DNA from 2 places in the Comamonas guangdongensis genome. Region 2 is predicted to be linked to the other one. Evidence: riboswitches for the same ligand, from Rfam matches in the RefSeq annotation. Region 2 holds a riboswitch; the other holds the start of a gene.
What was found. Region 2 has a riboswitch for S-adenosylhomocysteine ahead of ahcY (adenosylhomocysteinase). Riboswitches for the same ligand answer to the same signal wherever they lie in the genome.
Positions count from the first base shown of each region.

Region 1 (4,552 bases), on a different contig from region 2:
TGGCCTGCAGCCAGCGGCCTTCGACGATCTTCTTCAGCATGGCCTTGGCGTCCTCGAACACCTTGCGTGCCTGCTCGCCCACGATTTCATCGTCGAGGATGGCGGGGAAGGGGCCGGCCAGATCCCAGGTCTGGAAGAATGGGCCCCAATCTATGTACTGGGCAATTTCTGCCAGGTCGAAGTTCTTGAACACGCGGCGGCCCAGCACGCGCGGCAGCACGGGCGCATGGTGCGCAAAGTCCACGGGCGTGGCATTGGCGCGCGCCTTGTCCAGCGGCCACAGCGGCGTGGCCTTTTTGTTCGCATGCTGGGTGCGCACCTTGTCGTAGTCGGCCTGCAGCTCGTCCAGATAGGCCTGCTTGCCTTCGCCCAGCAGGCTTTGCGCCACGCTCACCGAGCGCGAGGCGTCGGGCACATAGACCACGGGGCCGTCGTACTTGGGCGCGATCTTCACGGCCGTGTGCACGCGCGAGCAGGTGGCGCCGCCAATCAGCAGCGGTATCTTCTTGATGCGGAAGTACTCGTCCTTGTCCATCTCGCCGGCCACATACTGCATCTCCTCGAGGCTGGGCGTGATCAGGCCCGACAGGCCTATGATGTCCGCGCCCTCGGCCTTGGCACGGGCCAGGATCTCGTGGCAGGGCACCATCACGCCCATGTTGATGACCTCGAAGTTGTTGCACTGCAGGACCACGGTGACGATGTTCTTGCCTATGTCGTGCACATCGCCCTTGACGGTGGCGATGACGATCTTGCCCTTGCTAGACACGTCCAGGCCCGCGGCTTCCTGCTGACGCTTTTCCTCTTCGATATAGGGCACCAGATGGGCCACGGCCTGCTTCATCACGCGCGCGCTCTTGACCACCTGGGGCAGGAACATCTTGCCGGCGCCGAACAGGTCGCCGACCACGTTCATGCCGTCCATCAGCGGACCTTCGATCACATGCAGCGGGCGGCCGCCGCCCTGCACCACGATCTGCTGGTAGGCCTCTTCCGTGTCTTCGGTGATGAAGTCGGTAATGCCGTGCACCAGCGCATGCGAGAGGCGCTCGTTGACGGTCTTGGGCTTGTCCGGCGTACCGCGCCATTCCAGCTTCTTGCTGTCGTCCTTGGCCGCGCCCTTGGCCTGGTCGGCGATCTCCAGCAGGCGTTCGGCCGCGTCGGGGCGACGGTTGAGCACCACGTCTTCGACGCGCTCGCGCAGCGTGGGCTCCAGCTCGTCATAGACACCCACCATGCCGGCGTTGACGATGCCCATGTCCATGCCCGCCTTGATGGCATGGTAGAGGAACACGGTGTGGATGGCCTCGCGCACCGGGTCGTTGCCGCGGAAGGAAAAGCTCACGTTGGAGACGCCGCCGCTGACCTTGGCGCCCGGCAGGTTCTGCTTGATCCAGCGCGTGGCCTCGATGAAGTCCACGCCATAGTTGTTGTGCTCTTCGATGCCGGTGGCCACGGCAAAGATGTTGGGGTCGAAGATGATGTCTTCGGGCGCAAAGCCCACTTCGTCGACCAGGATGCGGTAGGCGCGTTCGCAGATCTCGATCTTGCGCGCAAAGGTGTCGGCCTGGCCTTTTTCGTCGAATGCCATCACCACGGCGGCCGCGCCATAGCGCTTGACCAGCTTGGCGTGCTTCTTGAACTCTTCGACGCCCTCCTTCATGGAGATCGAGTTGACGATGCCCTTGCCCTGCAGGCAGCGCAGGCCGGCCTCGATCACCTCCCACTTGGAGCTGTCCACCATCACCGGCACCTTGGCGATGTCGGGCTCGGAGGCGATCAGGTTCAGAAAGCGCACCATGGCGGCCTTGCTGTCCAGCATGGCCTCGTCCATGTTCACGTCGATCACCTGGGCGCCGTTTTCCACCTGCTGACGCGCCACGGCCAGGGCCTCTTCGTACTGCTCGTTGAGGATCAGGCGCGCAAACGCCTTGGAGCCGGTGACGTTGGTGCGCTCGCCCACGTTGACGAACAGCGTGTCCTCGCCGATGAACACGGGCTCCAGGCCCGACAGGCGCATGGGGGCGATAGCAGTGGAAGGGGTAGCAGCGGACATCTGGCTCACCTGTATAAAAACCAAGGACAGAAGGAAAACAGGTGAGCGCCGTTGTCTGTGGACTGCCTGCGCGGGCAGGCGGCCGGCCCCAAGCCTGACGGCGGGTCGAAAGCTCAACCGGGCCGCTGCAGCGCTCCTTGGGGCGAAGCCCGCCATTCTAAGACGAGGCCGCTTGTCCGCGCCCGCTGCCGCCTACTGCCGCGGGGGCCCGCCGGCCCGCGACCAAGGGGCATATAAGGGCTTACCCTAGAATCCAGCGTCCTCAAGAAGAACCGCCTGGAGAAGAGAAATGCACGTGAGCCTTGGTGCGTACTACACGCTTATTCTTGCCGTACTGGTGCTGATGCTGGGCAAGCTGCTGACGCGGCATATCCGCCTGCTGCGCGACTTCAACATCCCCGAGCCCGTCTCCGGCGGCCTGGTCGTGGCGGCTGTGATCTTTGCCCTGCACCGGTTCATGGATCTGAGCCTGAGCCTGGAGTCCGGCCTGCAGTCGGCCTTCATGCTGGTGTTCTTCTCCTCCATAGGCCTGAGCGCCAACTTTGCCAAACTGCGCGAAGGCGGCAAGGGCCTGCTGGTCTTCCCGCTTCTGATAGCGGCCTTCATCCTGGTGCAGAACGGCGTGGGCGTTGGCCTGGCCACACTGCTGGGGCTGGACCCGCTGCTGGGCCTGGTGACGGGTTCCATCACCCTGGTCGGCGGCCACGGCACGGCAGGCGCCTGGGGCTCGGTGCTCGAAACCCAGTACGGCCTGAGCGGCGCCACCACGCTGGGCATTGCCTGCGCCACGTTCGGCCTGGTCATCGGCGGGCTGCTCGGCGGTCCGCTGGCCAAGCACCTGATCACCCGCCACCGGCTGGCCCGGCCGCTCACCGAATCCGAGCAGCAGCAGGCCGACGCCACCACCGTGAGCGAGGGCAGCGCGGTGGCCAACTTCGAATCCCCCAGCCATGCGCCGCGCCTGATCACGGCCGACGCCGCGGTGGAAACCCTGGCCCTGTTTGCGGCCTGTCTGGCTTTTGCCGAGTTCATGACCGGGCTGACCAAGGGCTCGGCCATCCAGCTGCCAACCTTTGTCTGGGCGCTGGGCGGCGGCGTGGTGATCCGCAATCTGCTGGACCATGTGTTCGGCTTCAAGGTCTTCGACCGCGCCATCGACGTGTTCGGCAATGCCTCGCTGTCCATCTATCTGGCCATCGCCCTGCTGTCGCTCAAGCTCTGGGAACTCAGCGATCTGGCCGGCCCACTGGTGATCATTCTGCTCGCGCAAACCCTGCTCATGGCGCTGTACGCGAGCCTCGTGACCTTCCGCATCATGGGCAAGGACTACGACGCGGCCGTGCTGGCCGCCGGCCACTGCGGCTTCGGCATGGGTGCCACGCCCACGGCCGTGGCCAATATGCAGGCCATCACCAACCAGTACGGCCCGTCGCACAAGGCCTTCATCCTGGTGCCGCTGGTGGGCGCCTTCTTCATCGACATCACCAACGCCTTTGTGCTGCAGCTCTGGATCAGCTTGCTGCGCTGACCGTTTCGCCGCGGCGGCATACAGAAAAGCCTGTTCCGGCCGCGCTGGAACAGGCTTTTTTTCTGCCGGCGGCAGACGCCACTCCGAGGCTCAGGCGCTCACGCCCTGGGCCGAGGCCGGCAGGCCGAACAGGCGGTCGAACGCCCAGTTGAAGGCAAAGGTGTAGACCATGAAGAACAGCAGCAGGCCGGCTTCCATCACCGCAGCTTCCCACAGCGAGATCTCGAACCACCAGGCCATCAGCGGAATCAGCATGGCGGCGATACCGCCTTCGAAACCGATCGCGTGCACCACGCGGCGCAATACCGAACGGCCCTTGACGCTCTGGCGCGACTCCCATTTTTCAAACAGGTAGTTGAAGCTCAGATTCCAGCAGATCGCGATCACCGAGGCCGCCACGGCCATGACACCGGAATCGCTGGCCTTTTGGCCAATCGCCATGAAGATCAGGCTGGAGACGATGATGGCAATGGCCTCGTACAGCGAGACGTAGAGGATGCGGCGCTTGGGGCCTTGCAGGCCCGAGACCTTGGCGGGAGCGGCGACAGCGGCGTGATGACTGGAAGATGTGGCAGAGGAAGAAGCGGATGCCATCGCTGAGGCTTGTTGAGACATAGGCTGCAGTGTATGTTCTGAAAATTGAAGATAAAAGTCAGTTCCTTTCAATTTTTCTGACAAGTCAAACCATGCCCTTCGCTGCCGATCAGGTCCCGCTGTTTCTCGCCGTGCTCGATGCGGGCTCCTTCTCGGCGGCCGCGCGCCAGCTGGGGCGCGTGCCCTCGGCCGTCAGCATGGCGATCGCCCAGCTCGAGGCCGAGCTGGGCCTGCAACTGTTCGACCGCCGCGGACGCGAGCCCGCGCCCACCGCCGCGGCGCGCGCGCTGGAGCCCCAGGCACGGCTGCTGGCCGAGCAGCTGCAACAGCTCAACTGGCAGGCCCAGGCCTTGCATGAAGGGCTGGAAGAGCGG
Region 1 covers NZ_JBFYGN010000007.1:128,051-132,602, forward strand. Annotated here, with positions in the region: gene metH (methionine synthase) at 1-2,056, opposite strand, end outside; S-adenosyl-L-homocysteine riboswitch at 2,093-2,201, opposite strand; gene gltS (sodium/glutamate symporter) at 2,346-3,584, shown strand; gene AB6724_RS08305 (PACE efflux transporter) at 3,675-4,178, opposite strand; gene AB6724_RS08310 (LysR family transcriptional regulator) at 4,271-4,552, shown strand, end outside.
Region 1: another riboswitch for S-adenosylhomocysteine. It lies ahead of metH (methionine synthase); the one in region 2 lies ahead of ahcY (adenosylhomocysteinase).

Region 2 (4,552 bases):
TATCCGGCATGGGCCTGGGCCTGACCCTGGCGCAGCGCATCGTGGAGGCTCATGGCGGCACGCTGGAGGCGGAGTCCGGCGCCGCCGGCGAAGGAACGCTGTTCACGATACGCCTGCCGGTGCCCGAGCAGCCGCGCCTGGACGAATAGCGCCGACAATCCGATGTCATAGACCAGGGATTCCGAATGAACGCGAGCGGCCCAAGAATTTTGTTGATCGAAGACGATGCCAGCATCCGGCGCTTTGTGCGCCTGGCGCTGGAGGACGAAGGCTGGCTGGTGTTCGAGTCCGACACTGCCAAGCGCGGCCTGATCGACGCGGCCAGCCGCCAGCCCGATGCCGTGGTGCTGGACCTGGGCCTGCCCGACGCCGACGGCAAGACCGTGATCGCCGAACTGCGCCGCTGGAGCCAGCTGCCGATTCTGGTGTTGTCGGCGCGCGAGCGCGAAGAGGAAAAAGTCGCGGCCCTCGATGCGGGCGCCGACGACTATCTGACCAAGCCTTTCGGCGTGCCCGAGCTGCTGGCGCGTTTGCGCGTCATGCTGCGCCGCCGCCAGCAGGCGAGCGCGGCGGACAAGGGTGGCAGCTGCGCGCATTTCGGCAATGTGTCGGTCGATCTGGCCACCCACGAGGTCGCGCGCGACGGCGAGCCGGTGCATCTGACGCCCATAGAGTTCCGCCTGCTGGCGGCGCTGATCGCGGGCCAGGGCCGGGTGCTGACGCATCGCCAGCTGCTGCTGCAGGTCTGGGGGCCCGAGTATCTGGACCGGCCCCACTATCTGCGCGTGCACATGGCGAATCTGCGCCAGAAGATAGAGCTCGACCCGGCCCAGCCCCGGCATCTGCTGACCGAGCTGCAGGTGGGCTACCGGCTGCTGGGCCTGGCCGCATCCTAGGCGGCGAATCCCTGCAGCGCCAGGGCCGTGGCATACATGGCCAGGCCGAACACCGCGTGCAGGACCAGGCTGTGGCCGCGCGCGAGCCAGGGCCTGGGCGCGCGGCTGGCCGCCACGCCCAGGCCCATGCCGGGCTGCATCACGAAAAACGGGAACACCACGCTGGCCAGGCCCACGGCCAGTGCCGGCAGCAGGCGCGGCGCTTCCAGCCAGGCCGGGCCCGCGAGGGTGACCAGGGCCAGGGCAAACAGCATGCCGATCAGATAGTGGGCGCTCCAGCCAATGGCGGCTTCGTAGGCCTTGGGCGCCGAGGCCGTGATCGGCGCATGAGCGCAGCGGCCCTCGGGCAGATACAGCAGCCAGCGCCCGACCAGGGCGTAGTCGAGTGCGGGCGCGCCGAACAGCCGCCGGCGCAGCATGGCCCAGAGGTCGATGACGGCGGTGGCGCCAAGACCCACGAACAGGGTCTGGGCCAGGGGAACGGGGTGGTCTATGCTCATGCGGCTTGCCTTGGTGCGAAGAAAAACCGACTATGCAACTTGAAGTCAACTTCAAGTCAAGCACGCATGCTCATCGATATCGGCGCGGTGGCCCGCCAGTCCGGCCTGACCGCCTCCACCCTGCGTTACTACGAGGCCCAGGGCCTGATTTCCTCCTGCGCGCGGCATGGCCTGCGGCGCCAGTACCAGCCCCAGGTGCTGCAGCAACTGGCCCTGATCACGCTGGGCCGAGCAGCGGGCTTCTCGCTGGCCGAGATCCGCCAGATGTTCGGCGACGGCGGCGCGCTGGAGGTGGACAGGCAGGCGCTGGCACGCCGGGCCGAGGAGCTGGACCGCGGCATACGCCGCATGACCGCGTTGCGCGAAGGCCTGCGCCATGCGGCGCAATGCCCGGCGCCCAGCCATCTGGAATGCCCGAAATTCCAGCAGATGCTGCGCGTGGCCGCCAGGTCGGCCAGGGACGGAGGCTGAGCCCTTTCGCGGCGCCGTGGATGCGGCCGCGTCTATAATCGCCGGATATCCGAGGAGCGTTGCAGCGTCCCCCATCAGGCGGGGCGTGAGGCTCGGACCCAACACTCGCAACGACGCTCACCCACGCTTTCTGTGCGGTGCGGCGCTTTCCCCTCCTGCTGCAGATCGTGGACTGTTTCCAAGTTTGTTCCGAGCAGGAGTTTTCATGAGCAATACCCAAGACCGCGCGATCGCCGACATTTCCCTGGCCAGCTGGGGCCGCAAGGAGATCAGCATCGCCGAAACCGAAATGCCTGGCCTGATGGCCGTGCGCGAAGAATTCGCCGCCGCCCAGCCGCTCAAGGGCGCACGCATCACCGGCTCGCTGCACATGACCATCCAGACGGCCGTGCTGATCGAGACGCTGACGGCCCTGGGTGCGCAAGTGCGCTGGGCTTCGTGCAACATCTTCTCCACCCAGGACCATGCCGCGGCCGCGATTGCCGAGACCGGCGTGCCCGTGTTCGCCATCAAGGGCGAATCGCTGAAGGACTACTGGGATTACACCCACAACATCTTCGAGTTCGGCGCCAAGGGTGCCGAGAACGAAGGCCCGAACATGATCCTGGACGACGGCGGCGATGCCACCATGCTCATGCACCTGGGCATGCGCGCCGAAAAGGATCTGTCCGTGCTGGCCAACCCCGGCTCCGAGGAAGAAAAGATCGTCTTCGCCGCCATCAAGGCCAAGCTGGCCGAAGACGGTACCTGGTACAGCCGCAAGAGCGCCCAGATCATGGGCGTGACCGAGGAAACCACGACCGGCGTGCACCGCCTCAACGAAATGTCCGCCAAGGGCACGCTGAAGTTCCGCGCCATCAACGTCAACGACTCGGTGACCAAGAGCAAGTTCGACAACCTGTACGGCTGCCGCGAATCGCTTGTGGACGGCATCAAGCGCGCCACCGACGTGATGATCGCTGGCAAGGTGGCCGTGGTGGCCGGCTACGGCGACGTGGGCAAGGGCTGCGCCCAGGCGCTGACGGCACTGCGCGCCCAGGTGTGGGTGACCGAGATCGACCCCATCAACGCCCTGCAGGCGGCCATGGAAGGCTACAAGGTCGTGACCATGGAATACGCGGCCGACAAGTGCGACATCTTCGTGACCACCACCGGCAACCGCGACATCATCCGCCACGAGCACATGCTGGCCATGAAGAACGAGGCCATCGTCTGCAACATCGGCCACTTCGACAACGAGATCGACGTGGCGTCGATCGAGAAGTATGAGTGGGAAGAGATCAAGCCCCAGGTGGATCACATCACCTTCCCCGACGGCAAGAAGATCATCCTGCTGGCCAAAGGCCGTCTGGTGAACCTGGGCTGCGCCACCGGCCACCCCAGCTTCGTGATGTCCAACTCGTTTGCCAACCAGACCCTGGCGCAGATCGAGCTGTTCACGCGTCCCGAGGCCTATGAAGTGGGCAAGGTCTATGTGCTGCCCAAGATCCTCGACGAGAAGGTCGCGCGCCTGCACCTGAAGAAGGTCGGCGCCCAACTGACCGAGCTGACCCAGGCCCAGGCCGACTACATCGGCGTGAGCAAGCAAGGCCCTTACAAGCCCGAGACCTACCGCTATTAAGCACCCCCTGAGCGGCTTTGCCGCTTCCCCCTCTCTGGCTTCGCCGGAGGGGGACGACGCCCTCGCTGCGGGGGCGGCCCTTGCTCGGCGTCCCTGGCATTGGTTCGCGCCAGTTTTTGAGGGTTGATGCCAGCACTAACCGAGATTCCCTGGAGAGCGACGCGATGCGCGCAGATGTTTTTTTAGTTGAGGCTGGCCATGCGAGCACCCGTTCCCAGGCCCAGCGTCTGATTGCCTCGGGTGTGGAATGGCGGCTGACGCCGCTGGCCCCCTGGAAGAAGGTCGCCAAGAACGGCGATGAGATTCCCGCGGGTGCCGAGCTGCAGCTGCTGGATGCGGCCGAGGCCAAGTACATCTCGCGCGGCGGCCTCAAGCTCGAAGGCGCGCTGGCCGCCACGGGCTTCAAGGTTGCAGGCCTGCGCTGCCTGGACGTGGGCCAGAGCACGGGCGGCTTCACCGACTGCCTGCTGCAGCAGGGTGCGGCCCAGGTCATAGGCGTGGATGTGGGCCATGGCCAGCTGCACGAGCGCCTGCGCGCCGATGAGCGCGTGGTATGCGTGGAGGGCCTGAATGCCCGTGCCATGACGGCCGAGTCGCTGGCCGCCGCCTGCGACGAGGCGCTCAGCGAAATCCTCGAGGAAGAGGAAGACAACGACACCCAGCCCCAGGCACCCTATGCCTGGATGCGCAACGGCGGTCAGGTCGACGAGGACTACGACGACAGCGACGACGCCAAGGAGCAGGATATCGAGGCCTTCAAGGCCGAGCGTGCTGCCAAGGCCCGCGCCAAGGCCGATGGCCTGGCCCCGGTGCAGCGCCGCCGCAGGCCCGGCACCGAGAAGATAGACATCACGCCCGCATTCGACTTTGTCACCGGCGACGTGTCCTTCATCTCGCTGACCTTGGTCCTGCCTTCGGCCGTGCAGCTGCTCAAGCCCCATGGCCGCCTGCTGATGCTGGTCAAGCCGCAGTTCGAGCTGCAGCCCGGCCAGGTCGGCAAGGGCGGCATCGTGCGCGATCCGGCGCTGTATGCCGAGGTGGAGCAGCGCATCCGCGACTGCCTC
Region 2 covers NZ_JBFYGN010000022.1:29,399-33,950, forward strand. Annotated here, with positions in the region: gene AB6724_RS16875 (DUF4118 domain-containing protein) at 1-149, shown strand, start outside; gene AB6724_RS16880 (response regulator) at 186-896, shown strand; gene AB6724_RS16885 (DUF2938 domain-containing protein) at 893-1,396, opposite strand; gene AB6724_RS16890 (helix-turn-helix domain-containing protein) at 1,463-1,867, shown strand; S-adenosyl-L-homocysteine riboswitch at 1,913-1,993, shown strand; gene ahcY (adenosylhomocysteinase) at 2,073-3,488, shown strand; gene AB6724_RS16900 (TlyA family RNA methyltransferase) at 3,653-4,552, shown strand, end outside.